DNA from 3 places in the Streptomyces sp. NPDC028635 genome. Region 3 is predicted to be linked to each of the others. Evidence: riboswitches for the same ligand, from Rfam matches in the RefSeq annotation. Region 3 holds a riboswitch; each other region holds the start of a gene.

Region 1 (6,257 bases), on a different contig from region 3:
GTGAACCCGTCGTCCCGCAGGAGCGTCAGGGTGCCCGTCAGGCCCTTGACGACCTTGTCCCCGTCGATGAAGGGGGCGGGGACGTGCAGCGCGCGGTTCTCACCGCGGCGTACGGCGATGAGCTGGCCCTCCTTGACCAGCTGCCGGACACGCGTCACCTCGACGCCGAGCATCTCGGCGATGTCGGGAAGGGTGAGCCAGGCGGGGACGAGAGCATCGATCTTTGCGTCAATCTCGGTCACGGGACAAGCCTGCCATCTGCCACTGACAGTCGGAAGTCAGGGCGGTCCACCCGGGCCGGTCGACCTGGGACGACACACCCGGCACACCCCTGACGACACCCCCGGACGGCTCAGGCCGTGGCCGCCTTCAGCGGCCTCGCCGGGTCCGCCAGCAGCTCCGGATCCATCGCCGTGCCCGCCTCGATCAGCCGCCGCCCCTGGGCCAGGTCACGCGGGCGGCCCACCGCCAGCAGGGCGACCAGCCGGCTCTCGCGCAGCCAGCACACCGTCCAGGCCGGTCCGTACTCGTCACCGCGCCACACGGTGCGGTCGGCCGAGGTGTGGTGGCCGGCGTACTGGACGAAGCGGCCGAACTGCTCGGACCAGAAGTACGGCACGGGGTCGTACTCCGCGGGCGTGTCGCCCACGATGTTCGCGGCGACGGTGCGCGGGCCCTGGAGGGCGTTGTCCCAGTGGTGGACGAGCAGACGTTCGCCGTAGCGGGCGGAGGGGAAGGAGGCGCAGTCGCCGACCGCGTACACGTCCGGCACCGAGGTGCGCAGACGCGCGTCGGCCACCACCTCGCCGCGCGGGCCCAGCGCGACGCCGGAGCCCGCCAGCCACCCGGTGGCCGGCCGTGCGCCGATGCCGACGACGACCGCGCCGGCGGGCAGCCGGGTGCCGTCGTCGAGGACCACCACGCCCGGCTCGACGCCCGCCACGCGCGCGCCCGTGCGCAGCTCGGCGCCGGCGTCGGCGTACCACCGGGTCATCGGCGCGGCGACCTCGGCGGGCAGTGCCCCGGCGAGCGGGCGGTCGGCGGCCTCCACGACGGTGACCGCGCAGCCCGCCTCACGCGCGGCCGTGGCGAACTCGGCGCCGATCCAGCCCGCGCCGACGACCACGATGTCGTGCTGGGCGGCCAGCACCGGGCGCAGCCGCTCTGCGTCGTCCAGGGTGCGCAGCAGGTGCACCCCGGGGACGCCCTCGGCGCCGGGCAGGGTGATCGGTTCGGCGCCGGTGGCGAGCACGAGGACGTCGTACGGGACGGGTCCGGCCCCGGTGTCCAGTTCATGGTCGGCGGGGCGCAGGCCCAGCACCTCGCAGCCGAGGCGCAGCTCGATGCCCAGCGCCTCGAAGTCCACGTCGAAGGCGGAGCCCTCGGCCGTGCCGAGCAGGACGGCCTTGGACAGCGGCGGACGGTCGTAGGGCTGGTGGGGTTCGGCGCCGATGAGCGTGACGGTGCCGGTGAAACCCCGTTCGCGCAGGGCCACCGCGGTCTGCACCCCGGCCATGCCCGCGCCCACGACGACCACCCGCCGCGCCGCCGATGACGTGCCCCGTTGCTGCGTCTGCTCGCTCACCTGATCACCATAGACACCTGACAGACCGTCAGTCAGCGGTCCTGCGCCGTGACCTGCTCCACACGCGCGTGCAGCTCCTCCACCACGCTGGTGCCGCTGCCCTCCTGGGACTCCCACTCCCAGGTCTCCTCCAGCCGCACCCGCCCGTCCGGCAGCTCGACGACCGTGGACACGCAGTGCCCGCCGGAGGTCGTCCCGTCCTGCTTGAGCTGCACGTACCGGAAGTCCAGCCGGTCCCCCTGCCGGGTGCCCACGAGGTGCCCGCGCACCACGTCGCCGCCGGCGTACTCCGCCCAGATCTCGCCGCCGCGCTCGTGGTAGGTGAAGCGGGTGCGCGTGCCCACCTGACCTGGTGCCTGGTCGGCGACCGGGGCGAGGACGAGACCGTCGAGGGACCGGGGCATGACGGAAGGCTCCCTTACAGACACACAGCGGCACGGGCTAGGGTGGCCACCGTAAAGCACTCGCGGGAGCCCGGACGCACCGGGCTGAGAGGGAGGCTGGGACGGCCTCCGACCGTACGAACCTGATCCGGGTCATGCCGGCGAAGGGAGGGGCTGGACGCCCATGTCGCCTACGCGTACGTCAGACGTCCTCGTCATCGGGGGCGGGATCATCGGGCTGGTCACGGCCTGGCGGGCCGCGCAGCGGGGGTTCGCCACCACGGTCGTGGAACCCGAGCCCGGCGGCGGAGCCGCGCAGGTGGCGGCCGGGATGCTGGCCGCCGTCACCGAACTGCACCACGGCGAGCAGACCCTGCTCGCCCTCAACCTGGCCTCGGCGCGCCGCTATCCGGACTTCGCGGCCGAACTCACCGAGGCGAGCGGCCACGGCCTCGGCTACCGCCGCAGCGGCACGCTCGCCGTCGCCCTGGACGCCGACGACCGCGCCCACCTGAAGGAACTGCACGCCCTGCAACGGCAGTCGGGCCTCGCCTCGGAGTGGCTGTCCGGCCGGGAGTGCCGGCGTCTGGAGCCGATGCTCGCGCCGGGTGTGCGCGGCGGGCTGCGGGTCGACGGCGACCACCAGGTGGACCCGCGGCGGCTGGCGGCCGCGCTGGTCACCGCCTGCGAGCGGGCCGGAGTGGTGTTCCGGCGCGACTGGGCCGAGCGGCTCGTCGTCTCCCGTGAGCGCGCCGCGGGCGTCGTCACCCGAGGGGGCGAGGAGCTGGGCGCGGGACAGGTCGTGCTCGCCGCCGGCAGCCTGAGCGGTCGCCTCGCGGGCGTACCGGAGGACGTACTGCCGCCGGTGCGGCCGGTGAAGGGCCAGGTCCTGCGGCTGACCATGCCGGACCACCGGACGCCGTTCCTGAGCCGGACCGTGCGCGCGGTGGTGCGCGGCGGCGCGCTGTATCTGGTGCCGCGCGAGAACGGCGAGCTGGTCGTGGGCGCGACCAGCGAGGAGATGGGCTGGGACACCACGGTCACCGCGGGCGGCGTCTACGAGCTGCTGCGCGACGCCCACGAGCTGGTGCCCGGCATCACCGAGCTGCCGCTCACGGAGACCCGGGCCGGGTTGCGCCCCGGCTCCCCCGACAACGCGCCGCTGCTCGGCCCCACCGCGCTGGAGGGGCTGCTGCTGGCCACCGGGCACCACCGCAACGGCGTCCTGCTCACCCCGGTCACCGGGGACGTGCTGGCCCACGCCCTCGTCACCGGTGAGCTGCCGGACGAGGCCCGCCCCTTCACCCCTAAGCGTTTCGCCCCCGCCGCGGCCGCGCGGCAGCCCGCCCGCACCCTCACGGAGCAGCCCGCATGAACATCTCCGTCAACGGTGAGCCCCGCCGCGTCGATCCCGGCACGGCTCTCGACGCCGTCGTGACGTCCCTCACCGCGGCCCCCTCCGGGGTGGCCGCCGCCCTCAACGAGACCGTCGTCCCGCGCACGCAGTGGTCCACCACGGCCCTCGCCGAGGGCGACCGCGTCGAGGTCCTCACCGCCGTCCAGGGAGGCTGAACCATGGCTGACGACCCCTTCGTCCTCGGCGGTACGCCGTTCTCGTCCCGTCTGATCATGGGCACCGGCGGCGCGCCGAGCCTGGACGTGCTGGAGCGGGCGCTGGTCGCCTCCGGCACCGAGCTGACGACCGTCGCGATGCGCCGGGTCGACCCCGGCGTGCACGGCTCGGTGCTGTCGGTGCTGGACCGCCTCGGCATCCGGGTGCTGCCGAACACCGCCGGCTGCTTCACCGCCGGGGAGGCGGTGCTCACGGCCCGCCTCGCGCGCGAGGCGCTGGGCACGGACCTGGTGAAGCTGGAGGTCATCGCCGACGAACGCACGCTGCTCCCGGACCCGATCGAGCTGCTGGACGCGGCGGAGACGCTGGTCGACGACGGGTTCACGGTGCTGCCGTACACCAACGACGACCCGGTGCTCGCGCGGAAGCTCCAGGACGTCGGCTGTGCGGCGATCATGCCGCTGGGCTCGCCCATCGGTTCCGGGCTCGGCATCCGCAACCCGCACAACTTCCAGCTGATCGTCGAGCACGCGCGCGTGCCGGTGATCCTGGACGCGGGCGCGGGCACGGCGTCGGACGTGGCGCTGGCGATGGAGCTGGGGTGCGCGGGTGTGATGCTCGCCTCGGCGGTGACGCGGGCGCAGGAGCCGGTGGTGATGGCGGAGGCCATGCGCCACGCGGTGGAGGCGGGCCGGCTGGCCTTTCGGGCGGGACGCATTCCCAAGCGGCACTTCGCCGAGGCGTCCTCGCCCAGGGAGGGCGTCGCCCGGCTGGACCCGGAGCGCCCGGCCTTCTGAGACCGGTGGCCCTTCGGGGGTGGCGGTGCGCCTGACATGCGTGATGCCGGTGCGCGCGACACGTCACAGGTCGGCTGCAGTCACCCCGCCGGCTGGGTGAAACGGCTGGGGTGTCGGTCATGGCTCGTAGACTCGCCTGCGTGGATACGACCCTCTCGGACCCCCTCGTCGGGCAGGTGCTCGACGGCCGGTATCGCGTCGACGCGCGGATCGCGGCCGGCGGGATGGCCACGGTCTACCGGGCCCTGGACACCCGTCTGGACCGCGTGCTCGCGCTGAAGGTGATGCACCCGGCGCTCGCGGCCGACGCCTCGTTCGTCGAGCGGTTCATCCGGGAGGCGAAGTCCGTCGCCAGGCTGGCCCACCCCAACGTGGTCCAGGTCTTCGACCAAGGCGCGGACGGCCGGTACGTGTATCTGGCGATGGAGTACATCGCCGGCTGCACCCTGCGGGACGTGCTGCGTGAGCGCGGCGCGCTGCAGCCGCGGGCCGCGCTGGACATCCTGGAGCCGGTGCTGGCCGCGCTCGGCTCCGCGCACCGGGCCGGGTTCGTGCACCGCGACATGAAGCCGGAGAACGTCCTGATAGGGGACGACGGCCGGGTCAAGGTCGCCGACTTCGGGCTGGTGCGCTCGGTGGACACCGTCACCAGCACGACCGGCGAGGTGCTGGGGACCGTCTCCTATCTGGCGCCGGAGCAGATCGAGCACGGCACGGCCGACCCGCGCGTGGACGTGTACGCGTGCGGTGTCGTGCTCTACGAGATGCTGACCGGCGGCAAGCCGCACGACGGCGACTCCCCGGCCGCCGTGCTCTACAAGCATCTGCACGAGGACGTCCCGGCGCCTTCCACCCTGGTGCCGGGGCTGGCGCACCCCCTGGACGAACTCGTCGCGGCAGCGACCGCCCGCTCGCCCGAGGCGCGCCCGCACGACGCGGTGGCGCTGCTGGCGCACGCGCGCGAGGCGCGGGCCGGGCTGAGCGAGCAGCAGCTGGACGCGGTGCCGCCGCAGGCGCTGTCCGCGGAGCACGACAACGCCGACGACCGCACGAGCGTGATCCCGCGCGCGCTGACCGTGCCCCGCCCGTTGCCGGTCGACGTGGACGCCGAGGGCGGCGCGGCCGTGCTGAACCGCACCAGCCGCTTGCAGAGCCCGCCGCCGGTGCCTCCGCGCCCGGGGCCTTCGCGCTCCCGGCGGCGGCTGATCACCCTGGTCGCCGCCGTGCTGCTGGTGTTCGGTGTCGGCTCGGGCGTCTGGTACATCAACTCGGGGCAGTTCACCAAGGTGCCGCCGCTGCTGGCGCAGTCCGAGGCGCAGGCCAAGCAGCGGCTGGAGCGGGCCGGTCTGGAGTCCGGCAAGGTCACCTACGCCTACAGCGACACGGTCGCGCGGGGCAAGGTCATCAGCACCGACCCGGAGCCGGGAGCCCGCATCCGTGACCACGACGCGGTGCGGCTGACCGTGTCCAAGGGCCCGGAGACCGTGAAGGTGCCCGATCTGGAGGGCTACAAGCTGGACAAGGCCCGCTCCGTGCTGAAGGACAGCGGACTGGAGCCGGGCATGATCAACCGGGAGTTCAGCGACGACGTGACGCGCGGCTCGGTGATCGGCACCGATCCCGAGGCGGGCACGGAGCGCCGCGCGGGCTCGGCGGTGGCGCTCACGGTCAGCAAGGGCAGCCCCGTCGACATCCCGGACGTCACCGGCTCGGGCCTCGCCGACGCCCGGTCCCAGCTGGAGGAGGCCGGCCTGAAGGTGAAGGTCGCCCCGGAGCGGGTGAACTCGGAGCTCGACGCCGGACAGGTCGCCGCGCAGTCCCCGGACTCCGGCGGTCAGGCCGCCGAGGGCGACACGGTGACGCTGACCCTGTCCAAGGGACCGCAGATGATCGAGGTCCCGGACGTGGTCGGGGACAGC
Region 2 (6,257 bases), on a different contig from region 3:
AGATCGCCGCCGTCGTGCGTGACGGCGCGCAGGTCGCGGTCGTCATCGGCGGCGGCAACTTCTTCCGCGGGGCCGAGCTCCAGCAGCGCGGCATGGACCGTGCCCGCTCGGACTACATGGGCATGCTCGGCACCGTGATGAACTGCCTCGCCCTCCAGGACTTCCTGGAGAAGGAGGGCATCGTCTCCCGCGTCCAGACCGCCATCACCATGGGCCAGGTCGCGGAGCCGTACATCCCGCTGCGCGCCGTGCGGCACCTGGAGAAGGGCCGTGTGGTGATCTTCGGCGCCGGTATGGGCATGCCGTACTTCTCCACCGACACCACCGCCGCCCAGCGCGCCCTGGAGATCGACGCCGAGGCACTGCTCATGGGCAAGAACGGTGTGGACGGGGTCTACGACTCCGACCCGAAGGCCAACCCGGACGCCGTGAAGTTCGACTCGCTCGGCTACGGCGAGGTCATCACCCGCGACCTGAAGGTCGCCGATGCCACGGCCATCACGCTCTGCCGCGACAACAAGCTCCCGATCGTGGTCTTCGAGCTCCTGAAGGAGGGCAATATCGCCCGCGCCGTCAAGGGTGAGAAGATCGGCACGCTCGTGGGTGAACAGGGCAGCCGGGACTGACCGGGGATTCACCCCGACCCTGACCGGGGGATGGACAATGTCCTGCAGGTCGGGAACCGTGCAGGAAGAAGACGCGACGCAGCCGGCCGCCGACCACAGCCAGGAACCGCAGCCGGGCCTACTCAAGACACGCAGGAGCAAGTGGTGATCGAAGAGACCCTCCTCGAGGCCGAGGAGAAGATGGAGAAGGCCGTCGTGGTCGCCAAGGAGGACTTCGCCGCGATCCGCACCGGCCGTGCGCACCCGGCGATGTTCAACAAGATCGTGGCCGACTACTACGGCGCGCCGACGCCGATCAACCAGCTGGCCTCGTTCTCCGTGCCGGAGCCGCGCATGGCCGTCGTGACCCCGTTCGACAAGACCGCGCTGCGCAACATCGAGCAGGCGATCCGCGACTCCGACCTCGGCGTCAACCCGAGCAACGACGGCAACATCATCCGTGTGGTGTTCCCCGAGCTGACCGAGGAGCGCCGCCGCGAGTACATCAAGGTCGCCCGCGGCAAGGGCGAGGACGCCAAGGTCTCCATCCGCTCCGTGCGCCGCAAGGCCAAGGACGCCATCGACAAGCTGATCAAGGACGGCGAGGTCGGCGAGGACGAGGGCCGCCGTGCGGAGAAGGAACTCGACGACCTGACGTCGAAGTACGTCGCCCAGGTGGACGAGCTTCTCAAGCACAAGGAAGCGGAACTGCTCGAGGTCTGATGAACGACTCTTCCTGGGGGGCACCGCCCCACGCCGGGCAGGCCGGGTACTGGGGACCCGCCGACCAGGCGCCCGTCCCGGGCACCGGCCCGGCGGGTCCCGCGTACGATGCGCAGGAAGCGCAGCAGACTCGCCCCATGCCCATCGTGCCCGACGGACCCGCACATGGCGGAGACCAGGATGACGACCGGGGGGCCGCTCGGCTGAGCGGCCCCTTGTTCCGCGACGAGAACGCGCGCGGTGCAAGCGTCCGCGCCGAGAGCGCCCGGGACGACGACCTCCGCGACCACCGCGTCCGTACCGACACCTTCCGCGAGCAGAATCCGGAGCCCATGCCCGACGCCCCGCAGCCGGCGCCCGCCCCGCAGAAGAAGAGCGCGGGTCGCGACCTGAGCTCCGCCATAGGGGTCGGGGTCGGGCTCGGTGCGGTCATCATCGCCTCGCTGTTCATCGTCAAGGCCGTCTTCGTCGGCGTGATCGCCGTCGCCGTCGTCGTCGGCCTGTGGGAGCTGACCAGCAGGCTCCAGGAGCGCAAGGAGATCCGCGCGCCCTTGGTGCCGCTCGCGATCGGCGGCGCCGCCATGGTTGTCGCCGGGTATGTGCGCGGCGCCGAGGGCGCGTGGGTCGCCATGGCGCTCACGGCGCTCGCGGTGCTGGTCTGGCGGATGACCGAGCCGCCGGAGGGCTACCTCAAGGACGTCACGGCCGGCGTCTTCGCGGCCTTCTACGTGCCGTTCCTGGCGACGTTCGTGGCGATGATGCTCACCGCCGACGACGGCCCCTGGCGCGTGCTGACGTTCCTGCTCCTCACGGTGGTCAGCGACACCGGCGCGTACGCCGTCGGATGGCGCTTCGGCAAGCACAAGCTCGCCCCGCGGATCAGCCCCGGCAAGACCCGCGAGGGCCTGCTCGGCGCCGTGACGTTCGCGATGGTCGCCGGTGCGCTGTGCCTGCAGTTCCTGATCGACGACGGCACCTGGTGGCAGGGGCTGCTGCTGGGTCTCGCGGTCGCGGCCAGCGCGACGCTGGGCGACCTCGGCGAGTCGATGATCAAGCGGGACCTGGGCATCAAGGACATGGGCACGCTGCTCCCCGGGCACGGGGGCATCATGGACCGCCTGGACTCGCTGCTGCCGACGGCTCCGGTGGTGTGGCTGCTGCTGGTGCTGTTCGTCGGCGCCGGCTGACCGGCGCGCACGGCCTTCAAAGCCCCGTCCTCCTGTCAGGGAGGGCGGGGCTCGTCGTCGTGGAGGCCCCGCCCGCCCCCCGATGGCCGGATGGCCGGTGGGCGGGTGCGGTGGGACGATTTCGGGTGTAAGCCCCGACCGGCTCGCCCTGGAAAGGGGGCCACCATGTCCGGTTTCCACGATGAGATCGTTCTCAACTGCCGCCCCGACGAGGTGTGGACGTTCGTCACCGACCCCGCCCACCTGCCGGACTGGCAGGAGAGCGCGGTGTCAGCCGAGCAGCTCGACGACGGCCCGTTCGGAGTGGGCTCCCGGGTCCGGGTCACCCGTCACCTCGGCCGCCGCGACGTTCCCATGACGATGCAGTGCACCGAGTACGAGCCGGGGCGCTCGTGGAGCGTGCACGGCATCGACGGGACGGTACGCGGCACCTTCCGCGGTGAGGTCACGCCTGTCGACGAGGGCCGGCGCACCCGGCTGACCATGGACCTCGACTTCGAGGGCCACGGCCTCGGCAAGGTCCTCATCCCGCTGGTCGTCCGCCCGCAGGTGCGCAAGGAGTTCCCGCGCAACGAGCAGCTGCTCAAGCAGCACCTGGAGCACACGGCCGCGTAGACCCCGCCGCTCGGCGGCGGCTGGAGTCGCGATCATGGGGAGGGCGAGACTCGCGGACGACGGCACCTGCCACGGTGACCTGCCGTGCAAGTGGTGCAAGACGCTGATCGACCAGGCGGTGCGCCGCAAGCCCCGCCGCTACTGCCGCCGCTCGCACCGCTGGAAGTCCTACGGCTCCACTGTCGCGGTGTTCATCGGCGCGCTCCTCAACTGACGGGCCCGGCCGTCGCACGTACCGCCGCGCACCGCAAGGGCGCCGCACCGGCCGAGCGGGCCACCCGAGTCGATCTGCGACACTGGTAGCACCATGCCCAAGCCCGGAGAACTTACTTTTGTCGCGCCGCGCGGAGCGAAGTCGCCGCCGCGGCATCTTGCCGATCTCTCGCCCGCCGAGCGCAAGGCGGTCGTGGCCGAGATCGGGGAGAAGCCGTTTCGCGCCAAGCAGCTGTCGCAGCACTACTTCGCGCGGTACGCGCACGACCCGGAGCAGTGGACCGACATCCCCTCCGGTGCGCGTGACAAGCTGCGGGAGGCGCTGTTTCCCGAGCTGATGACCGTCGTACGGCATCTGTCGACCGACGAGGGGGAGACGCGCAAGACGCTGTGGCGGCTGTTCGACGGGACGCTCGTCGAGTCGGTGCTGATGCGGTACCCGGACCGGGTCACCATGTGCATCAGCTCGCAGGCGGGCTGTGGCATGAACTGCCCGTTCTGTGCGACGGGGCAGGCCGGTCTCGACCGGAACCTGTCCACCGCCGAGATCGTGCACCAGATCGTCGAGGGCATGCGGGCGCTCAGGGACGGGGAGATCCCCGGCGGTGCGTCCCGGCTGTCCAACATCGTCTTCATGGGCATGGGTGAGCCGCTCGCCAACTACAAGCGGGTGGTCGGAGCGATCCGCGCGCTCACGGACCCCGCGCCGGACGGTCTCGGTCTGTCCCAGCGCGGCATCACCGTGTCGACGGTCGGGCTCGTGCCCGCCATCCACCGGTTCGCCGACGAGGGCTTCAAGTGCCGGCTCGCGATTTCGCTGCACGCCCCGGACGACGAGCTGCGCGACACCCTCGTCCCCGTGAACACGCGGTGGAAGGTGCGCGAGGTGCTCGACGCCGGGTTCGAGTACGTCGAGAAGAGCGGGCGCCGGCTGTCCATCGAGTACGCCCTCATCCGGGACATCAACGATCAGGCGTGGCGGGGCGACCGGCTCGGGCGGCTGCTCAAGGGCAAGCCCGTGCACGTCAATCTCATCCCGCTCAACCCGACCCCGGGGTCCAAGTGGACCGCCTCGCGGCCCGAGGACGAGAAGGCGTTCGTCGAGGCGATCGCCGCTCATGGTGTACCGGTGACCATCCGGGACACCCGTGGGCAGGAGATCGACGGGGCGTGTGGTCAGCTCGCCGCCACCGAGCGGTAATCTGACTGGCGTCAGTACATCTACATATTCCGACAGGGGAGCGCCACAGCGCTGAGAGTGCGGCGGACAGGGCCGCAGACCCTCCGAACCTCGCCCAGGTCATTCTGGGTAGGGAGATCGGTCATCACTCGAGCTGTTGCGCCCTGCCCGGGACACCGTGAGGCGTCCCGGGCAGGGCCGCGTCTCTTCCTGGTCACTCCAGGAGGAATGTCAGTGAGCATCACCAAGAAGGCCACGGTCCTGGTGGTCGGCGTCGGCCTCGTCACGCTGTCCGCGTGCGGGTCGTCGGGCGGGAGCGAGAAGACGTCCGCCGAGTCCAAGACGGTCACGCTCGTCAGCCACGACTCATGGGCCGTGTCCAAGAACGTCCTCGCGGACTTCGAGAAGCAGTCCGGGTACAAGGTCCGCGTCCTGCCCGACGGCGACGCCGGGCAGGCCGTCAACAAGGCCATCCTCACCAAGGACAACCCGCAGGGCGACGTCTTCTTCGGCGTCGACAACACCCTGCTCTCCCGCGCCCTGGACAACGGCCTCTTCCAGCCGTACCAGGCCAAGGGGCTCGGCACCATCGGCGCCCAGTACCAGCTGGACCAGGGCAAGCACCGGGTCACGCCGATCGACCACGGCGACATCTGCGTCAACTACGACAAGAAGTACTTCGCCGACCACAAGCTGACCCCGCCGGCCTCCTTCGACGACCTGATCAAGCCGGAGTACAAGAACCTGCTGGTCACCGAGAACGCCGCGACCTCCTCGCCCGGCCTCGGCTTCCTGCTCGGCACCGCCGCCAAGTACGGCGACGACGGCTGGCAGGGCTACTGGAAGAAGCTGAAGGCCAACGGCGTGAAGGTGGTCGACGGCTGGGAGCAGGCCTACGACCAGGAGTTCTCCGGCTCGGCCGGCGGCAGGAAGGCCCACGGCGACCGGCCGCTGGTCGTCTCCTACGCCTCCTCCCCGCCCGCCGAGGTCGTCTTCGCCAAGCCGCAGCCGAAGACCGCGCCCACCGGTGTCGCCACCGGCACCTGCTTCCGGCAGATCGAGTTCGCCGGGCTGCTCAGCAACGCGAAGAACACCAAGGGCGGCAAGGCGCTGATCGACTTCCTGGTCTCCAAGGAGTTCCAGCAGGACATGCCGCTGAACATGTTCGTCTACCCGGTCGTCGACGGCGCCGAGGTGCCCGCCGAGTTCACCCAGTACGGCCCCGCCGCCAAGGACCCCGAGACCCTCGCCCCCGGCAAGATCGCCGACCACCGCGACCAGTGGGTCAAGCAGTGGACCTCGCTCGTACTGAAGTAGCCCGCCGCACGCACCGCGCGGGGAGCGCGGCGCGGCTCGGCCTGATGGCCCTGCCCGTCGCGTTCTTCGCCGTGTTCTTCGCCTACCCCGTGGCGGCGATCGTCGCCCGCGGCCTGAAGGTGGACGGCGTCTGGCAGTTCGGACGGCTCACCGATGTGCTCGGCCAGTCCGACATCCGGCACGTGCTGTGGTTCACCACCTGGCAGGCGCTGGTCTCCGCCGGGCTCACCCTGCTGCTCGCCCTGCCCGGCGCGTATGTCTTCGCCCGCTTCGACTTCCCCGGCAAGCGGCTGCTGCGGGCGGTGGTGACGGTGCCGTTCGTGCTGCCGACCGTCGTCGTCGGCACGGCCTTCCTGGCGCTGGTCGGCCGCGGCGGGCTGCTCGACCAGCTGTGGGGCGTACGGCTGGACACCACGG
Region 3 (6,257 bases):
GCGATCTCGCTGCCCGTGCACCAGGCCGACCGGCTGCTGCCCGCGGCGCGGAAACTCCAGGACGAGATCGGGCGCCTGCTGGGCTCGCTGGCCCTGTCTATCAGTATCTGAAAACTCACTCCTTGTGATCTCGTGTGCACGTTCAGCAAGATACCTCCAGTGTCAAGGGGTTCATTCCCGGCCAGTCGACGGCAAGTGACGGGGTAGGCGAATGCGCGAGTCCGTGCAGGCAGTGCAGGCAGAGGTCATGATGAGCTTTCTCGTCTCCGAGGAGCTCTCGTTCCGCATCCCGGTGGAACTGCGGTACGAGACCTGTGATCCCTATGCCGTACGGCTGACTTTCCACCTTCCCGGGGACGCGCCGGTGACCTGGGCGTTCGGGCGTGAGCTGCTGCTCGACGGGGTGGGGCGGCCGTGCGGAGAGGGCGATGTCCGGATCGCACCGGTCGAGGAGGACACGTTGGGCGAGGTGCTGATCCGGCTCCAGGTCGGCGGCGACCAGGCGCTGTTCCGTTCGTCGGCCCCGCCGATCGTGGCGTTCCTGGACCGCACCGACAAGCTGGTGCCACTCGGCCAGGAGGGTGCGCTCGCCGACTTCGACGCCCATCTGGAGGAGGCGCTCGACCGTATCCTCGCCGAGGAGCAGAGCGCGGGCTGACACGTCGCGTCACCACGGTGGCGTAACGGTTCACCGCTGTGGGACGGGGATTTGCAGGAACGGTTCTGCAGGGCGGTGACACGGTGACCGTCGCGCTGGTGACGCCGTCGGCCGTCGGGTACGGCGGCGCCGTCGACGGGGCGGCTACGGGCGCGACGGTACGGTCGCGCGGCCGGCGGTACGGCTACGCCGTCGCCCGGCATCTCAGCGCTCGCGCCGGCACCCGGCGTTTCAGCGCTTGCGCCGGCGCCCCCGGCCGCCGCGGCCTGCGGGCACCGGGATCGAGCCGGTACCGGTGCCGGTCCCACCGGCGGCGCTCTGGCCGGCCGCTGTCGGCCCCTGACGGTCGGCGGCCACCACCAGAGCCGCGAGCGCCGTGGTGACCGGCACCGAGGCGACCAGGCCGATCGATCCCACCAGCGTGCGCACGATCTCCTCCGCGACCAGTTCGCTGTTGGCGACCGTGCCCACGCTGCTCTGCGCGATGGAGAAGAGCAGCAGCAGGGGCAACGCGGCACCGGCGTAGGCGAGGACGAGGGTGTTGACGACGGACGCGATGTGGTCGCGGCCGATCCGGATCCCGGCCCGGTACAGCCCGCGCCGGCCCATCGACGGGTTGGCCTCGTGCAGCTCCCAGACGGCGGAGGTCTGGGTGACCGTCACGTCGTCGAGCACGCCGAGGGATCCGATGATGACGCCGGCGAGCAGCAGACCGCTCATGTCGATGGACGGGTACAGGCCATGGATCAGGCCGGTGCTGTCGTCCGTGTTGCCCGTCAGCGCGGCCCAGCCGATGAACAGCGAACCGAGGACGCCGATCAGCAGCAGGGAGACCAGTGTGCCCAGCACCGCCACGGACGTCCGGGCCGACAGCCCGTGGCACAGATACAGGGCGATGAGCATGATCGCGCTGGAGCCCACGACGGCGACGACCAACGGGTTCTCGCCCTGCAGTACCGCCGGCAGGATGAAGAAGTTCAGCACCAGGAAGCTGATGGCCAGCGCGACGAGTGCCATCACCCCGCGCATCCGTCCCACGACGATGACGGCGAGCGCGAAGATGCCGGCCAGCAGGGCCATCGGGAAGCGCCGGTCGGCGTCCGTGACGGAGTACTGAAGGTCCTTCGGTGCCGAGGGCTCGTAGGCGACCACCACCTTCTCGCCCTGGTGCAGCTGCCGTGTCTGGTCGGGCTGCACGATCTCGGTGAACGTCCGGCCCTTGTCGTTGCCGGAGTCGACGCGGACGGTGGCCTTCTTGCAGGCGCCGTCGGCCTGTTGCCGGGTCGGGGACCCCTGCGCGGTGGACGTGTCGCCGGTCGGCGTACCACCGGAGGCGTTGACGGACTTGCAGCTCACCTCGACCACCTGGGTGACCGTGGCCTGCTGGGTCTGCCGGTCGAAGCCCACACCGGAGCGCTGGTGGGAGGGGGCACCGCCCGGCCACAGCACGCCGAGGCCGACGACCACCGCCACGGCGAACGGGATGAGGATCGCCGCGATGACCTTGCGCAGATGCCGGGAGACGGGAGCGGCGGGCCCGTGACTGTGCGAGTGCCCGTGCCCGCCGCCCGCGGAATGCGCGGCACCGTGTCCGCTTCCCGCGGCGTGCCCGGCACCGTGTCCGTGCCCGCCACCGGACGCGTGCCGATGCCCGTGCCCGGCGCCCGGGGCGTACCCGTGCCCGGCTGCCGGCGTGTGCCCGTGCTCCGGCCCGTCCTCGGCGCCCTGGCCGTGGCCGGTCGGGCCCTGGCCGTGCGGCGGCTCGGGCGGCGGATACGGGGGCTGGTGTGTGGTGGTCACCGCCCGATCATCGCAAGAACGGCAGGGGCCCCCTGTTCATCGCGCCTGAATTGACGCTAGCGTGGAGGCACCTTTGCACACGCGGGAGCTCGGAGCACCGGGCTGAGAGGGCGCTGACCTCCGTCTTCGCGATGTTTCACGTGGAACATGTGGCGTTCCACACGAAATGTCGGCAGACGGTGACCGCTGCGTCGACCGCCGAACCTGTTACCGGGTAATGCCGGCGTAGGGAGTAGGTCTCATGACCAACAAGGACGTACGCACGCCTGCCTCCGTTCAGAGCGAGTCGGCTCAGGAGGCCGGGAAGTCCATCGGCTGGCACAAGGCATACGTCGAGGGTTCGCGCCCCGACCTGCGGGTGCCGGTCCGTCAGGTGCACCTCACCAACGGGAAGGCGGTCACGCTCTACGACACGTCCGGCCCGTATACCGATCCGCTTGTCGACACCGACGTCCGCAGGGGCCTGTCGCCCCTGCGGGAGAACTGGATCATCGCCCGCGGCGACACCGAGGAGTACGCGGGCCGCCCCGTCCGCCCGGAGGACGACGGGATCAAGCACACCTCGCCGCGCGGCGGCCTGCGCAATCTCGACGCGGTCTTCCCCGGGCGGCCGCGCCAGCCCCGCCGCGGCCGCGACGGCCAGGCGGTCACGCAGCTCGCGTACGCCCGCCGGGGCGAGATCACGCCCGAGATGGAGTTCGTGGCCCTTCGGGAGAACGTCTCGCCCGAGGTGGTCCGCGAGGAGATCGCGGCGGGCCGAGCCGTGCTGCCGGCCAACGTCAACCACCCGGAGATCGAGCCGATGATCATCGGCAAGCGGTTCCTGGTGAAGGTCAACGCCAACATCGGCAACTCCGCAGTGACTTCTTCCATCGAGGAGGAGGTCGAGAAGATGACCTGGGCGACCCGCTGGGGCGCCGACACGGTCATGGACCTGTCCACGGGACGCAACATCCACACCACCCGCGAGTGGGTGCTGCGCAACTCCCCCGTCCCCATCGGCACGGTGCCGCTCTACCAGGCGCTGGAGAAGGTCGACGGCAGGGCCGAGGAACTGACCTGGGAGATCTACAAGGACACGGTCATCGAGCAGGCCGAGCAGGGCGTGGACTACATGACGGTCCACGCGGGCGTGCGTCTGGCGTACGTGCCGCTCACCGCCAACCGCAAGACGGGCATCGTCTCGCGCGGTGGTTCGATCATGGCCGCGTGGTGCCTGGCGCACCACAAGGAATCGTTCCTGTACGAGAACTTCGAGGAGCTCTGCGAGATCCTCGCCGCGTACGACGTGACGTACTCCCTCGGTGACGGTCTCCGGCCCGGCTCCATCGCGGACGCCAACGACGAGGCGCAGTTCGCGGAGCTCCGCACGCTCGGGGAACTCAACACGATCGCCAAGCGTTTCCACGTACAGACCATGATCGAGGGCCCGGGACACGTCCCGATGCACAAGATCAAGGAGAACATCGACCTTCAGCAGGAGATCTGCGATGAAGCTCCGTTCTATACGCTCGGCCCGCTGACCACCGACGTCGCGCCGGCGTACGACCACATCACCTCCGGCATCGGCGCCGCGATGATCGCCTGGTGGGGCACGGCGATGCTCTGCTACGTCACGCCCAAGGAGCACCTGGGCCTGCCCAACCGGGACGACGTCAAGACCGGTGTCATCACCTACAAGATCGCCGCCCACGCGGCCGATCTGGCCAAGGGGCACCCGGGCGCGCAGGAGTGGGACGACGCGCTGTCCGACGCCCGGTTCGAGTTCCGGTGGGAGGACCAGTTCAACCTCGCGCTGGACCCGGACACGGCGCGGGAGTTCCACGACGAGACCCTGCCGGCGGAACCCGCCAAGACGGCCCACTTCTGCTCGATGTGCGGGCCGAAGTTCTGCTCGATGAAGATCTCGCAGGACATCCGCCGTGAGCACGGCGGCAGCAAGGCCGAGATCGAGGCCGGGATGGCGGAGAAGTCGCGGGAATTCGCGGCGGCGGGCAACCGCGTGTATCTGCCGATCGCGGACTGAGTCGCACCGCCCGGACCGCCCGGACCGCCCGGACCGCTTCGACAGGTCCGGGCGGCCCGGGGTGACGCGGACTGTCCCGTGGGGGCCCGGCGTTGGACGGCTCGCGGCGGACGTCCGATGCCCCCGCGTGCGCTCGTCCTCTCCGGGGCGTGCGCCGGCGCTTCACTCCGGCTGGTGCTCCGGGCCACCGAAGTCGGGGCTGCTGAAGTCGGGGCTCGTGAAACTCGGGCGCGGGCCTGCGGCGGGGCCGTCGTCGGGGCTGGTGAATCCCGGCCGGTCGTAGCCCAGGCGCGGGATGCGGCTGGACGGCACCGACGGGGACACGGGGTGCGCCGGGCTCGTACCGGGCTCGGCCAGGGCGTCGCGCAGGAACGGCACGATGCCGCGTTCCAGCAGGGCTTCGTGCCAGGCGTCACGAGCCTGGGTCAGCTCCTGCGGAGGTTCACCGTGGGCGCCGGACTCGAGCGAGGGGCGGTTGCGCAGGGCCGTGAGCAGCAGCCCCACGGTGGCGACGAGGATCGTGGCCGCCGTCAGGGCGCCGAAGACCCATCCGGCGGTGAGCATGGTCCGGGCGAAGGCCGGCTCGGGGTCGAGCATCTTCAGGATGTAACCCACCAGCAGGAATATCGCGGCGGCGGTGCCGGAGAGGACGGGGGCGAGGACGGCGACCACGGCGACGGCGCCCGCGCCCGTGCTCTCGGCCATCTCGCCCACGGTGGCGGCGAGTCCCATCGGGGCGCCGGCGGGGTCGGCGGACGCGGACGTGCGCTCGGCCGTCAGGGCGGCGGCCGGGGCCGGCTGACGCAGCTCCTCGCGCACCTTGACGTAGTGCTGGTACTCGGTGGCGGCGGAGGCGGTGATGAGGGAGGTGGCGCTGAGCGCCATGGCGCGCAGCTGTTCGAGGGTGAGACGTCGGCCGGCGGCGGACAGTTCGGGACGGTGGGCTGCGGAGCGCAGCGCCTCATCGAGGATCCGTTCGTAGTCCTGACGGTCCTCGCTCAGCAGGTGCTGCGGAACGCTGTTCATGTGCATCCCCCGATGCTCCGTAGGGCTTGGGGCTCGCATGGCGACGAGCCGTCGGGCAGAAACGGAGGGGAGCCTGCTACGGATAAGCCGATGGTAGAGCGGCGACGGCTCGCGGTGACAGGGGGTTTCCACAAATTGCCGACGCGCCCGGTGTGTTGAGCGGATCCGGGCCGTCCGCCGGGCGGCGGGGGAGATTGCGCCGCGGGGCGGCGCGCGGGAACGCTCAGCCGCCCAACGGGAGCTCCTGGACCAGCAGTTTTCCTGCCATCGTCACACCGCCGTCCATCGCGATGGCGAGCCCGTCGGCGTAGACGTGCGGGCCCTCGACGAGCGGGCCGGCGCTGTCCTCGCCGTCCTCGGAGCCGACCTCGCCCAGCAGATACGGAATCGGGCTGTGGCCGTGAACGATGCGGGTGCCGCCGTACGTATCGAGCAGCGAGCGCACGGCGTCGGCGCCGCCCTCGTCACGGAAGGAGAAGCGCTTGGTGAACTTGCGGAACAGATCCCAGCACTCGTCGGCGTCGTTGCGGGTCAGCGTCTCGCGGACGGTGTCGTTGACGGCCTCGATCGAGTCGCCGTAGTCGAGGTAGGCGGTGGTGTCGGAGTGCACGAGCAGATAGCCGTCGACCTCCTCCACCGCGTCCAGACGCGCCATCCACTGCAGGTGGTGGTCCTGCAGGCGGTCCATGTCGGTCTTCTGGCCGCCGTTGAGCAGCCAGGCCGCTTGGAAGGTGGCGGTGCCCGCGC

What was found. Region 3 has a riboswitch for thiamine pyrophosphate ahead of thiC (phosphomethylpyrimidine synthase ThiC). Riboswitches for the same ligand answer to the same signal wherever they lie in the genome.
Region 1: linked by a shared signal. The riboswitch ahead of thiO (glycine oxidase ThiO) and the one ahead of thiC (phosphomethylpyrimidine synthase ThiC) in region 3 are both predicted to bind thiamine pyrophosphate.
Region 2: linked by a shared signal. The riboswitch ahead of AB0E88_RS11225 (thiamine ABC transporter substrate-binding protein) and the one ahead of thiC (phosphomethylpyrimidine synthase ThiC) in region 3 are both predicted to bind thiamine pyrophosphate.

What each region holds. Positions count from the first base shown of each region.
Region 1 covers NZ_JBEZWX010000020.1:58,225-64,481, reverse strand. Annotated here, with positions in the region: gene AB0E88_RS21735 (Rv2175c family DNA-binding protein) at 1-242, opposite strand, end outside; gene AB0E88_RS21730 (FAD-dependent oxidoreductase) at 353-1,585, opposite strand; gene AB0E88_RS21725 (hypothetical protein) at 1,618-1,989, opposite strand; TPP riboswitch at 2,042-2,155, shown strand; gene thiO (glycine oxidase ThiO) at 2,153-3,343, shown strand; gene thiS (sulfur carrier protein ThiS) at 3,340-3,540, shown strand; gene AB0E88_RS21710 (thiazole synthase) at 3,544-4,338, shown strand; gene pknB (Stk1 family PASTA domain-containing Ser/Thr kinase) at 4,479-6,257, shown strand, end outside.
Region 2 covers NZ_JBEZWX010000008.1:47,181-53,437, reverse strand. Annotated here, with positions in the region: gene pyrH (UMP kinase) at 1-626, shown strand, start outside; gene frr (ribosome recycling factor) at 771-1,328, shown strand; gene AB0E88_RS11245 (phosphatidate cytidylyltransferase) at 1,328-2,515, shown strand; gene AB0E88_RS11240 (SRPBCC family protein) at 2,681-3,130, shown strand; gene AB0E88_RS11235 (hypothetical protein) at 3,165-3,344, shown strand; gene rlmN (23S rRNA (adenine(2503)-C(2))-methyltransferase RlmN) at 3,438-4,544, shown strand; TPP riboswitch at 4,569-4,677, shown strand; gene AB0E88_RS11225 (thiamine ABC transporter substrate-binding protein) at 4,752-5,840, shown strand; gene AB0E88_RS11220 (iron ABC transporter permease) at 5,885-6,257, shown strand, end outside.
Region 3 covers NZ_JBEZWX010000012.1:164,635-170,891, forward strand. Annotated here, with positions in the region: gene AB0E88_RS16165 (IclR family transcriptional regulator C-terminal domain-containing protein) at 1-111, shown strand, start outside; gene AB0E88_RS16170 (SsgA family sporulation/cell division regulator) at 212-658, shown strand; gene AB0E88_RS16175 (YibE/F family protein) at 890-2,458, opposite strand; TPP riboswitch at 2,530-2,707, shown strand; gene thiC (phosphomethylpyrimidine synthase ThiC) at 2,700-4,484, shown strand; gene AB0E88_RS16185 (hypothetical protein) at 4,647-5,516, opposite strand; gene AB0E88_RS16190 (metallophosphoesterase) at 5,734-6,257, opposite strand, start outside.